Linked DNA regions of Shumkonia mesophila. The protein of the gene in region 1 binds, or shares a complex with, the protein of each later gene. Links are inferred from orthologs where the notes say so. Each region holds a gene or a part of one and is shown in the gene's direction. Other genes may lie near its edges.

Region 1 (5,619 bases):
GGGTGCCGTTCGGGGACTCTGCAGGGTGGGGTGAGTCAAGCGAATTTTTTTCGACGTTCGCTTTTCGGTCTTATTGCATGACCGGAGGGTGGCCGGTACAGTGTCGGTCACCCCGATGGACTGGGAACCCTACAATTTATGGTGTTTTCAGTATTCAATTTGGGACGCGTCAGAATTTAAAGGTAAAATTACAGACAAAGCTGACGCAATATTAAGAGTTGCGGCAAGAATGTTTTTGCTTCATTAGAAGCAAGGTATGCTCCGGGAAGAAATTCAAAACGGGGCTCGTAAGAAATCGACAAAAGATTTCGCGAATACAACAGGGTCTTGAGGGGTGTGCCCGTTCGGCTGGGGTTCCGGTCTGAGGAGGAGCCGAAGGCTTGAAAGGGGGATAACCACCCGAATTCCTGGGGGCGTGGTGTTCCTCGAAAATGCTCGGCGGGGGGTTCCCTGCCGGGATGATGTTGGTGATTGCTTCGTCGTGGAGTTCGCTCTTCGCGGGTCGGGCGGGCGATGACGGTGGGGGCCGATAAGTCCGACGGCCACGACGACTGAGAGTTTGGGGGCACCTGAGGATGAACGACGGAATGGGGGAGATCCGATTGCATTCGCAATGGGAGGCGGTCTGCGGACGATTGCGCTCCGAGATCGGAGAAGCCGCGTATCAGAGCTGGTTGAAACCCATCACGGTGCGCGAAATGGCCGACGGCCAAGTGCGGCTGTCGGTGCCGACCCGGTTCATGCAGGACTGGATCGTCACCCACTACGCCGACCGGCTGTGCATGCTCTGGCAGGGGGAGAATCCGGGCATCCGCAGCGTCGACGTCGTGGTGCTGAGCGATCGCCCGGCGCGGGCGGTCGAGAAGCCCGCCGTCGTCGCGCCGTTGCCGACCGTCCCGACCGCCCGGCGCATGGGGTCGGCCGAGGAGGCGGTGGTCGACATCGGCGCGCCGCTGGACCCGCGCTTCACTTTTGAACGCTTCGTGGTCGGTAAGCCCAACGAGTTCGCCTACGCGGCGGCGCAGCGGGTGGCCGACGCCACCCAGGTGTCCTTCAACCCGCTGTTCCTCTATGGCGGGGTCGGGCTGGGCAAGACCCATCTGATGCACGCCATCGCCTGGCGCATCCGCCAGAGCGACCCCACCCGCAACGTCATCTATCTGTCGGCCGAGAAGTTCATGTACCGGTTCATCCGGGCGCTGCGCGAGCAGAACACGGTCGACTTCAAGGAGCAGTTCCGTTCGGTCGACGTGCTGATGATCGACGACGTCCAGTTCATCGCCGGCAAGGACTCGACGCAGGAGGAATTCTTCCACACCTTCAACGCGCTGGTCGACCAGGGCCGGCAGATCGTGCTGTCGGCCGACAAGTCGCCCTCCAACCTGGAGGGGATCGAGGAGCGCTTGAAGTCGCGCCTCAACTGCGGACTGGTCGCCGACATCCACGCCACCACCTACGAGCTGCGTCTCGGCATCCTGCAGTCGAAGGCTGACCAGCTGGGCGTCGAGGTCAAGCGCAACGTGCTGGAATTCCTCGCCCACAAGATCACCTCGAACGTCCGCGAACTGGAAGGGGCGCTGAACCGCATCGTCGCCCACGCCCAGCTGGTGGGCCGCCAGATCACGCTGGAGACCACGCAGGAGGTCCTGCACGACCTGCTGCGCGCCAACGACCGCCGGGTGACCATCGAGGAGATCCAGAAGCGGGTGGCCGAGCATTTCAACATCCGCATTTCCGACATGCACTCGGCCCGCCGCGCCCGTTCGGTGGCGAGGCCCCGTCAGGTCGCCATGTACCTGGCCAAACAGCTCACCACCCGCTCGCTGCCCGAAATCGGGCGCAAGTTCGGGGGGCGCGACCACACCACCGTCATGCATGCCGTGCGCAAGGTCGATGAGCTGCGCGAGAGGGATGCCGGATTCGCCGAGGACGTCGAGCTTCTGCGCCGCATGCTGGAGGGCTGAGCGGGCCCTGCGGCCCTTCCCGCGGCGGGTCCCGGAAGGGGCTGCCCGGGCGGTCGTGGGCGCGGTCGAATGTGCTTTTGATTCCAAGCACTTTTGTTATAATGGCCGCCCTCTGCGGGGGCCCTTCACGGTACTCTTCGGCGACCACCATGCGGGAACTGACGGGCGTCGGGATTCGCCCGTGGGGGGAAGGCCACACTTTGGATAAGTTGGTGCCATGAAACTGACCATCGAGCGTGCCGCTTTGCTGAAATCGCTGGGACACGTCCAAAGCGTGGTCGAGCGCCGCAACACCATTCCGATCCTGTCCAACGTCAAGGTCACGGCCAGGGACGGCCGGCTCAGCCTCAACGCCACCGACATGGATCTCGACATCGCCGAATCGGTCGCGGCCGAGGTGGCGACGCCGGGCGAAACCACGGCGCCGGCCCACACGCTCTATGAAATCGTGCGCAAGCTGCCGGAAGGCTCCCAGGTGGAGCTGGAAACCGCCGACGGCGACAGCCTGACGCTGCGCTCCGGTCGCTCGCGCTTCACGCTGTCGTGCCTGCCGACCGAGGACTTCCCGGTGATGGCGGGCGGCGACCTGCCCCAGGAATTCAAGCTGCCGGCGGCCGAGCTGCGCGGCCTGGTCGACCGCACGCGCTTCGCCATCTCCACCGAGGAGACGCGCTACTACCTGAACGGCATCTACCTGCATGCCAGCCAGCGCGACGGCGTCGACGTGCTGCGCGCGGTGGCCACCGACGGCCATCGCCTGGCCAGCGTGGAAATGCCGCTGCCCGAGGGGGCGACCGGCATGCCCGGCGTCATCGTGCCGCGCAAGACGGTGGCCGAGCTGCGCAAGCTGATCGACGAGACCGGCGAAGACATCGCGATCGCCCTGTCGGAGACCAAGATCCGCTTCTCCTTCGACGACGCGGTGCTGACCTCCAAGCTGATCGACGGTACCTTCCCCGACTACGAGCGGGTTATCCCGTCGGACAACAACAAGATCATGGAAGTGGACTGCAAGCAGTTCGCCGAGGCGGTGGACCGCGTGTCGGCGATCTCCACCGAGAAGTCGCGCGCGGTGAAGCTGGCGGTCGGCGGCGGCCATCTGGTGCTGTCGGCCAACAGCCCGGACAACGGCACCGCCAGCGAGGAGCTGGAGGTGGCCTACGCCGCGGATGCCATCGAAATCGGCTTCAATTCCCGCTACCTGCTCGACATCACCCAGCAGATCGAAGGGGACGCCGCGCAGTTCGTCATGTCCGATTCGGCCTCGCCCACCATCGTGCGCGAGGTCGGCGACGCCAGCGCTCTCTATGTGCTGATGCCCATGCGCGTCTAGGGGGGTGCGGCCCTGAGCGAATCGCGCGGTTTGGCAAGGGTCGGGTGCTCCGTCGGAGCGGCCGTGGCGGTGGCGAAATTTTCGGTGGCGCGTCTCGCGCTCACCGATTTCCGCTCCTACGGCCACCTGCGCCTGGAAACCGATGCCCGCCCGGTGGTGCTGACCGGGGCCAACGGCGCCGGCAAGACCAACCTGCTCGAGGCGCTGTCGTTCCTGGTGCCCGGCCGCGGCCTGCGCAACGCCAGGCTGGGCGAGGTGGCGCGCCGCGAGGCGGGCGAGCCGGAAGACGATTCGGGGCGGGCCTGGGCGGTTGCCGCCGGGGTGCGCGGCCCGCAGGGCGTCGTCGACCTCGGCACCGGGCGTGATGCCGCCGGCCTCGCCGCCGGCGGGCGCGAGCGCCGCGTCGTGCGCATCGACGGCGAGACGGTGCGCAGCCAGGCGGAACTCGCCCTGCATTTCGCCGCCGTCTGGCTGACGCCGCGCATGGACCGGCTGTTCTCGGAGGGCGGTTCGGCCCGCCGGCGCTTCGTCGATCGGCTGGTGTTCGGCTTCGACGCCGCCCACGCCGGCCGCGTCGCCGCCTACGAGCAGGCGCTGCGCGAACGGGCGCGGCTGCTGCGCGAGGCGGCCTCGGGACGGCGGACCGACGGCGCCTGGTTGAACGCGCTGGAGGACACCATGGCGACGCGCGGCGTTGCGGTGGCGGCGGCGCGCAAGGACATGGCGGCGCGCCTGGCCGCCTTCTGCGCCGAGTCGCCGGGGCCCTTCCCGGCCGCCGGCATCGGGCTCGCGGGCGCCGTCGAGGGGTGGCTGGACGACGGTCCGGCGCTGGCCGCCGAGGACCGTTTCCGCGCCGCGCTCGCCGCCGGGCGGGCCGCCGACGCCGACAGCGGAACCACCGGCGTGGGGCCGCACCGCAGCGATCTGGTGGTGCACGATGTCGCCACCGGGGTGGCGGCCGGCCAGTGCTCCACCGGCCAGCAGAAGGCGCTGCTCATCGCCATCGTCCTGGCGAGCGCGCGCATGCAGGCCCTGGAACGCGGCTCGGTGCCGCTGCTGCTGCTGGACGAGGTGGCGGCGCATCTGGATCAGCGGCGCCGGCAGGCGCTGTTCGAGGAATTGCTCGGCCTCGGGGCCCAGGTCTGGATGACCGGCACCGAGACCGAGGTGTTCCGGCCCCTGGCCGGCGAAGCGCAGTTTTTCCGCGTGGCCGACGCCCAAGTGGCGCCGGCGTCCTGAAAACGACCGGAAGATCAATGATGACCGACGAAACCAAGGAAACCTCTCCCGTCCCCGGCAACGTCTACGATGCCGAATCGATCAAGGTCCTGCGCGGCCTCGACGCGGTGCGCAAGCGGCCCGGCATGTACATCGGCGACACCGACGACGGTTCGGGGCTGCACCACATGGTCTACGAGGTGGTGGATAACGCCATCGACGAGGCCCTGGCCGGCTATTGCGACCGCGTCGACGTCACGCTGAACGGCGACGGCTCGGTCACCGTGCGCGACAACGGCCGCGGCATCCCCGTCGACCTGCACAAGGAGGAGGGCGTCTCGGCGGCCGAGGTCATCATGACCCAGCTCCATGCCGGCGGCAAATTCGACCAGAATTCCTACAAGGTGTCGGGCGGCCTGCACGGGGTCGGCGTCTCGGTGGTCAACGCGCTTTCCGAATGGCTGGAATTGCGCATCTGGCGCAACGGCAAGGAATACTTCGTGCGCTTCCGCCACGGCGAAACCGAGTCGCCGCTGAAGGAAGTCGGCGAGGCGCCTTCGAAAGCCGATGGCGGGACCTTTACCGGCTCGGAGATCACCTTCCTGCCGTCGACCGAAACCTTCACCATGACCGAATACGACTTCGCCACCCTGGAGCGGCGGCTGCGCGAGCTGGCCTTCCTCAACTCCGGCGTGGCGCTGGCGCTTACCGACGCCCGGCATGTCGACGACAAGAAGGTCGATCTCCACTACGAGGGCGGGCTCATGGCCTTCGTCGCCTATCTCGACCGTTCGCGCACCGCGCTGCACAAGCCGATGATCTACGTCAGCAGCGAAAGCCAGGGCATCACCGTGGAGCTGGCGTTGCAGTGGAACGACAGCTACCACGAGACCATGCTGTGCTTCACCAACAACATCCCGCAGCGCGACGGCGGCACCCACCTGGCCGGCTTCCGCGCCGCGCTGACGCGCACCATCAACTCCTACGCCACCAACAGCGGGCTGGCCAAGAAGGCCAAGGTGAGCCTGACCGGCGACGACGCCCGCGAGGGCCTGACCTGCGTGCTGTCGGTCAAGGTGCCGGACCCCAAGTTCTCGTCGCAGA
Region 2 (4,412 bases), on another replicon or contig:
AGGCGGGCGATGTCGTCCTTGGTGAACCAGAAGGCATCCACCAGTTCGCGGGGATTGACCGTGATGACGTCGGTGACGGCGACGGCGCGGTAGCCCAGCATCAGCGAAGCCGGGAACGGCCACGGCTGCGAGGCCCGATAGGTGACGTCGGCGACGGCGACGCCGGCTTCCTCCATCACTTCCCGGGCCACCGCCTCCTCCAGGCTTTCGCCGGGCTCGACGAAGCCGGCCAGCGTCGAATACATGCCGGGCAGGAACCCGGCCTTGTGGGCCAGCAGGCACGATCCGCCGCCGGGGCCGGGACGGGTGACCAGCATGATCACCGCCGGGTCGGTGCGCGGGAAATGCGGCTGGGCGCAGGCGGGGTTGGTGCATTTGCGCATGTGGCCGGCGTCGCTGGCCCGGGTCGGGCTGCCGCAGATGCCGCAAAAGCGGTGCCGGCGGTGCCAGTGCGCCATGCCGCGGGCATGGGCCAAGAGCGAGGCGTCGTGGGGGTCGATGGCCGCGGCCACCTGGCGCAGATCGGCAAACTGCGCCTCACCGCAGAGCGCGATGGCGTCTTGCTCCTCGAGGGCCGAAAGGTCGGCCGCGAAATAGGCGGTCTCGCCGTCGAGCCCCAGCAGGACGACCTCTGTCGCCCGCTCCAGAACGGCCTGCGCCGCCGCCCCGTCCCGCCAGCGCAGGCAGGGTTCCGTATCGACGCCGACCAGGTTGCGGTCGCGCCAGACCGGCAACACGCGGCACTTGGGATCGGCCAGCCGGGCGGCCACCCATTCGGCGTCGTCGCGCAGGGCGTCGACGCGGTCCAGCCGCGAGCCGGTGTAGAAAATGGTGCTTGTCATGGCGCGAAACCTTGCACACCCGGAATGTCGGCGCAATGGCCAGGCGAGGGCCATTGCCTTTTTGTCGTCCGCCCCGCAGAATTCCGGCCGATCGGCAGCCGTGGGGGGCGCCATGCGCGTGAAAGGGTTCGTGGCCGGCGGGGTGGTCGTCCTGCTCGGTGCCTGCCAGGCGGGCGACGTCGCGATGGAAACGCCGGCGGCGGCGGCCGTCGACTGGTCGCTGGCCGTCACCCGCACGCTGCGCATCCGCCAGGACGAATATGCCCCCCTCGTCATCACGCTGCGCCAGGGCCGTCCCTACGTGTTGAAGCTGGAAAACGCCGACGACGCGGCGCATGCCTTCAGCGCGCCGGACTTCTTCCAGGCCATCGCCGTCAAGTCACTGACGCCGGCCGAGCCGGCGGCCTCGCCGGGGGCGGCGCTGTCCTCGATCGGGCTGCCGCCCGGCCAGACGCGGGAACTGGCGTTCGTGCCCGTCAAGGACGGCCACTATTCCTTCGCCGACGGCTGGACCGGCCGCCTGCTCGGCGGCATCCTGGGCACCCGCGGGCTGATCGTCATCGAGGCGATCCGCCGGCCCTGAGGCGGTTGCGCATTCGGCCTTGCACGGGGTGCCCCCCCAACTGCTATAGTGCGCCCGGGAGGCTGGCAACGGACGGGCTCCTCGCCAACCCGGTCAGGTCCGGAAGGAAGCAGCCGTAACGAGTTTCGGCCCGGGTCGTTCGTCCAGTCTCCCACCTTTTTTCGCGCGGCTTTTTCCGTTGTCGCGAGCCACAGTCGATCCCGGCACCCGATGGACGATCAGCTGAACCCCGGACAGCCCGCTTCCCCCGCTTCCGCCGCCCCGGCCGCCGCGCAGGCGACGCCCTACCGGGTGCTGGCCCGCAAGTACCGGCCGACCACGTTTTCCGAGCTGATCGGCCAGGAGGCGATGGTCCGCACGCTGACCAACGCCATGAAGACCGGGCGCCTGGCGCATGCCTTCATCCTCACCGGCGTGCGCGGTATCGGCAAGACCACCACGGCCCGCCTGATCGCCCGCGCGCTCAACTGCGTCGGGCCCGACGGCACCGGCGGCCCGACCATCGATCCCTGCGGCGTCTGCGTCCATTGCAAGGCCATCGCCGAGGATCGCCACATGGACGTGATGGAGATGGACGCCGCCAGCCGCACCGGCGTCGACGACATCCGCGAGGTGATCGACGGCGTGCAGTATCGGCCGACCTCGGCGCGCACCAAGGTCTACATCATCGACGAAGTGCACATGCTGTCGAAGAACGCCTTCAACGCGCTGCTGAAGACGCTGGAAGAACCGCCCGCCCACGTCAAGTTCATCTTCGCCACCACCGAGGTGCGCAAGGTGCCGGTGACGGTGCTGTCGCGCTGCCAGCGCTTCGACCTGCGCCGTGTCGATTCCGGCACCCTGGCCGCCCACTTCGCCGGCATCGCCGAAAAGGAGGGCGTGACGGTGGCGCCCGGCGCCCTGCAATTGATCGCGCGCGCCGCCGACGGCAGCGTGCGAGATGGCTTGAGCCTGCTCGACCAGGCCATCGCCCATTGCGCCGGCGCCATCGGCGAGGACGAGGTCAGGACCATGATCGGGCTGGTCGACCGCACCCGCACCTTCGACCTGCTGGAGACGGCGATGCAGGGCGACGCGCGGGCCGGCCTCGACATCCTGGCCGATCTCTATGCCGGCGGCGCCGACCCGGCGGTGATCGTCGAGGACATGCTTGAACTCGTCCACTGGCTGACCCGCGTCAAACTGGTGCCGGCCGCGGCCGACGACCCGGGCATGCCCGAGGCCGAACGGGTGCGCGGCCGCGCCATGGCCGAGACGCTGTCGATGGCGGTGCTGACCCGGGCCTGGCAGATGCTGCTCAAGGGGCTATCCGAGGTGCGCCACGCACCCTCGCCCCTGCAGGCGGCCGAGATGGTGCTGGTGCGCCTGGTCTTCGCCGCCGACCTGCCAAGCCCGGCCGATGCGGTGGCTTCGTTGGCCGGCGGGGGCGCCGCTCCGGCGCGGACCGGCGGCGCGCCGTCCGGTGGCGGTGGCGGCTCTCCCGTGGCAGCGGCTTCGCAGGCGGCGCCGTCGATGCCCTCCGCCTCCGACCGGCCACGCGCCGCGGCGGTGGGGGGGCAGGCCAGCGCCGGACGGGATCCGCTGCCGCAGAGCGTTCTTGCGGCCGACCCCCAGAAGCCCGATCCGGCCACCTTCGCCGACGTCGTCGCGCTGACCCTGGCGGATCGCGAGATGATCCTGCACGCCAACCTGATGTCGAACCTGCACCTGGTGCGGTTCGAGCCGGGGCGCATCGAATTCCGTCCGGGCGAACACGCGCCGGGCGAACTGGCTCACGACCTGTCCCGGTTCCTCAACGCCCGCACGGCCAGGCGCTGGGTGGTCACGGTCTCGCGCGAGGCGGGGCAGCCGACGCTCCGCCAGCAGGAGGAAAAGGCCGAGGCCTCGCGCCGCTCGGAAGCGTCCCAGCATCCGCTGGTTCAGGCGGTCATGGAAACCTTCCCCGGGGCCGAGATCGAGGCGGTGCGCAACATGGGCGGCGCGGTCCCCCGCGGCGGCTTCGAGGCCGCCCTCGACGCCCCGGCCGAGCCGGACGCCGAGGAACCGGACTGATTAGAGCACGAAAGTGTTGTCCGAGGCCCGGCCCCAGGCCTCGAGGAAGCCCACGAGGTGGGGTCGCTCGTCGCCTTCGGCCTTGATCAGCTCCACCAGGTCGGCGACGGCGCGGTTGTAGCCGTCCAGGCCCAGCGTGCCGGTGTGCAGCTGGTGGCGCAAATAGACGAGGTAGGTGTTGAGGACGTCGGTCTCGCAGTAGTCGCGGATCTCCTTGATCCTTCCGCCATCGAAAAGATCGGCCACCCGGCTGCCCTCGATGCCGAACTTGCCGGGGAAGCCCATTACCGCGCACACCTCGTCGAGGCGGATGCGGGCCGAGGCCCCGAAGTCGGAGAGCACCTCCAGCAGGTCGCAATGCCAGTCGCTGGCGTAACGGCTGGTGTAGCTGTTCCACTTGTCGCCGGAGGCGTAAAGGAAGCGCGCCGCGATGCCGTGCTTCATCGCCCGGTATTTCAGCACCGGCAGGTCGAAGGTGCGCCCGTTGAACGACACCAGGCGCGGCTTGTGGCGCTCCACGAACTGGAAGAAGCCGGCGACCAGTTCCTTCTCGTCCGACTTCTCAGTGCCGCCCGAGCGCAACTCCTGGAGATAATAGGTCTCGCCGGCCCCGCTGCGCTCGATCTCGGCGCGCAGGAAGCTGATCGCCACCACCCGGTGGAACGGCTGGCGGGGAAAGGCGTTCCGGCCGTCGGTGATGGCCAGGTGGTAGCGCTCCAGTTCGGCGCGCCTCGCCGCCACGTCGCGATCCTCGAAGCCGGTCAGGTTCCCCACCGCCTCGGTGTCGGGCACGGTTTCGATGTCGAAGACGATGAGGTTCTGGTGCTGCATGACTTGGGTTCCCCGTCCTGTTATACACTGGGCCCGACGCATCGATAGCAGCCGGAGACGACGAATTCATGAAAAACCTCGGCGAGATGATGAGAAAAGCCCAG

What was found.
Region 2: the proteins of dnaN (region 1) and ODR01_RS21315 are in contact, whole or in part, in a cryo-EM structure (PDB 8GIZ), measured with the Escherichia coli proteins. The link is inferred for Shumkonia mesophila from one-to-one orthologs.

Annotation. Positions count from the first base shown.
Region 1 is NZ_JAOTID010000001.1:408,941-414,559, reverse strand. What follows is about bases 1,384-4,239. They hold dnaN (DNA polymerase III subunit beta), read left to right. Parts: upstream 1,384-2,181; coding sequence 2,182-3,297; downstream 3,298-4,239. Other genes in these bases: recF (DNA replication/repair protein RecF), read left to right, coding at 3,361-4,239; dnaA (chromosomal replication initiator protein DnaA), read left to right, coding at 1,384-1,964. In the rest of the region: more of dnaA, read left to right, coding at 588-1,383; more of recF, read left to right, coding at 4,240-4,536; gyrB (DNA topoisomerase (ATP-hydrolyzing) subunit B), read left to right, coding at 4,557-5,619. UniProt on the Escherichia coli protein: Confers DNA tethering and processivity to DNA polymerases and other proteins. Acts as a clamp, forming a ring around DNA (a reaction catalyzed by the clamp-loading complex) which diffuses in an ATP-independent manner freely and bidirectionally along dsDNA.
Region 2 is NZ_JAOTID010000016.1:92,022-96,433, reverse strand. Bases 1,131-4,056 are described here. They hold ODR01_RS21315 (DNA polymerase III subunit gamma/tau), read left to right. Parts: upstream 1,131-1,635; coding sequence 1,636-3,477; downstream 3,478-4,056. Other genes in these bases: ODR01_RS21310 (3'-5' exonuclease), read right to left, coding at 3,478-4,056; ODR01_RS21325 (cupredoxin domain-containing protein), read left to right, coding at 1,131-1,425. In the rest of the region: nudC (NAD(+) diphosphatase), read right to left, coding at 1-842; more of ODR01_RS21325, read left to right, coding at 955-1,130; more of ODR01_RS21310, read right to left, coding at 4,057-4,308; ODR01_RS21305 (YbaB/EbfC family nucleoid-associated protein), read left to right, coding at 4,377-4,412. UniProt on the Escherichia coli protein: Part of the beta sliding clamp loading complex, which hydrolyzes ATP to load the beta clamp onto primed DNA to form the DNA replication pre-initiation complex.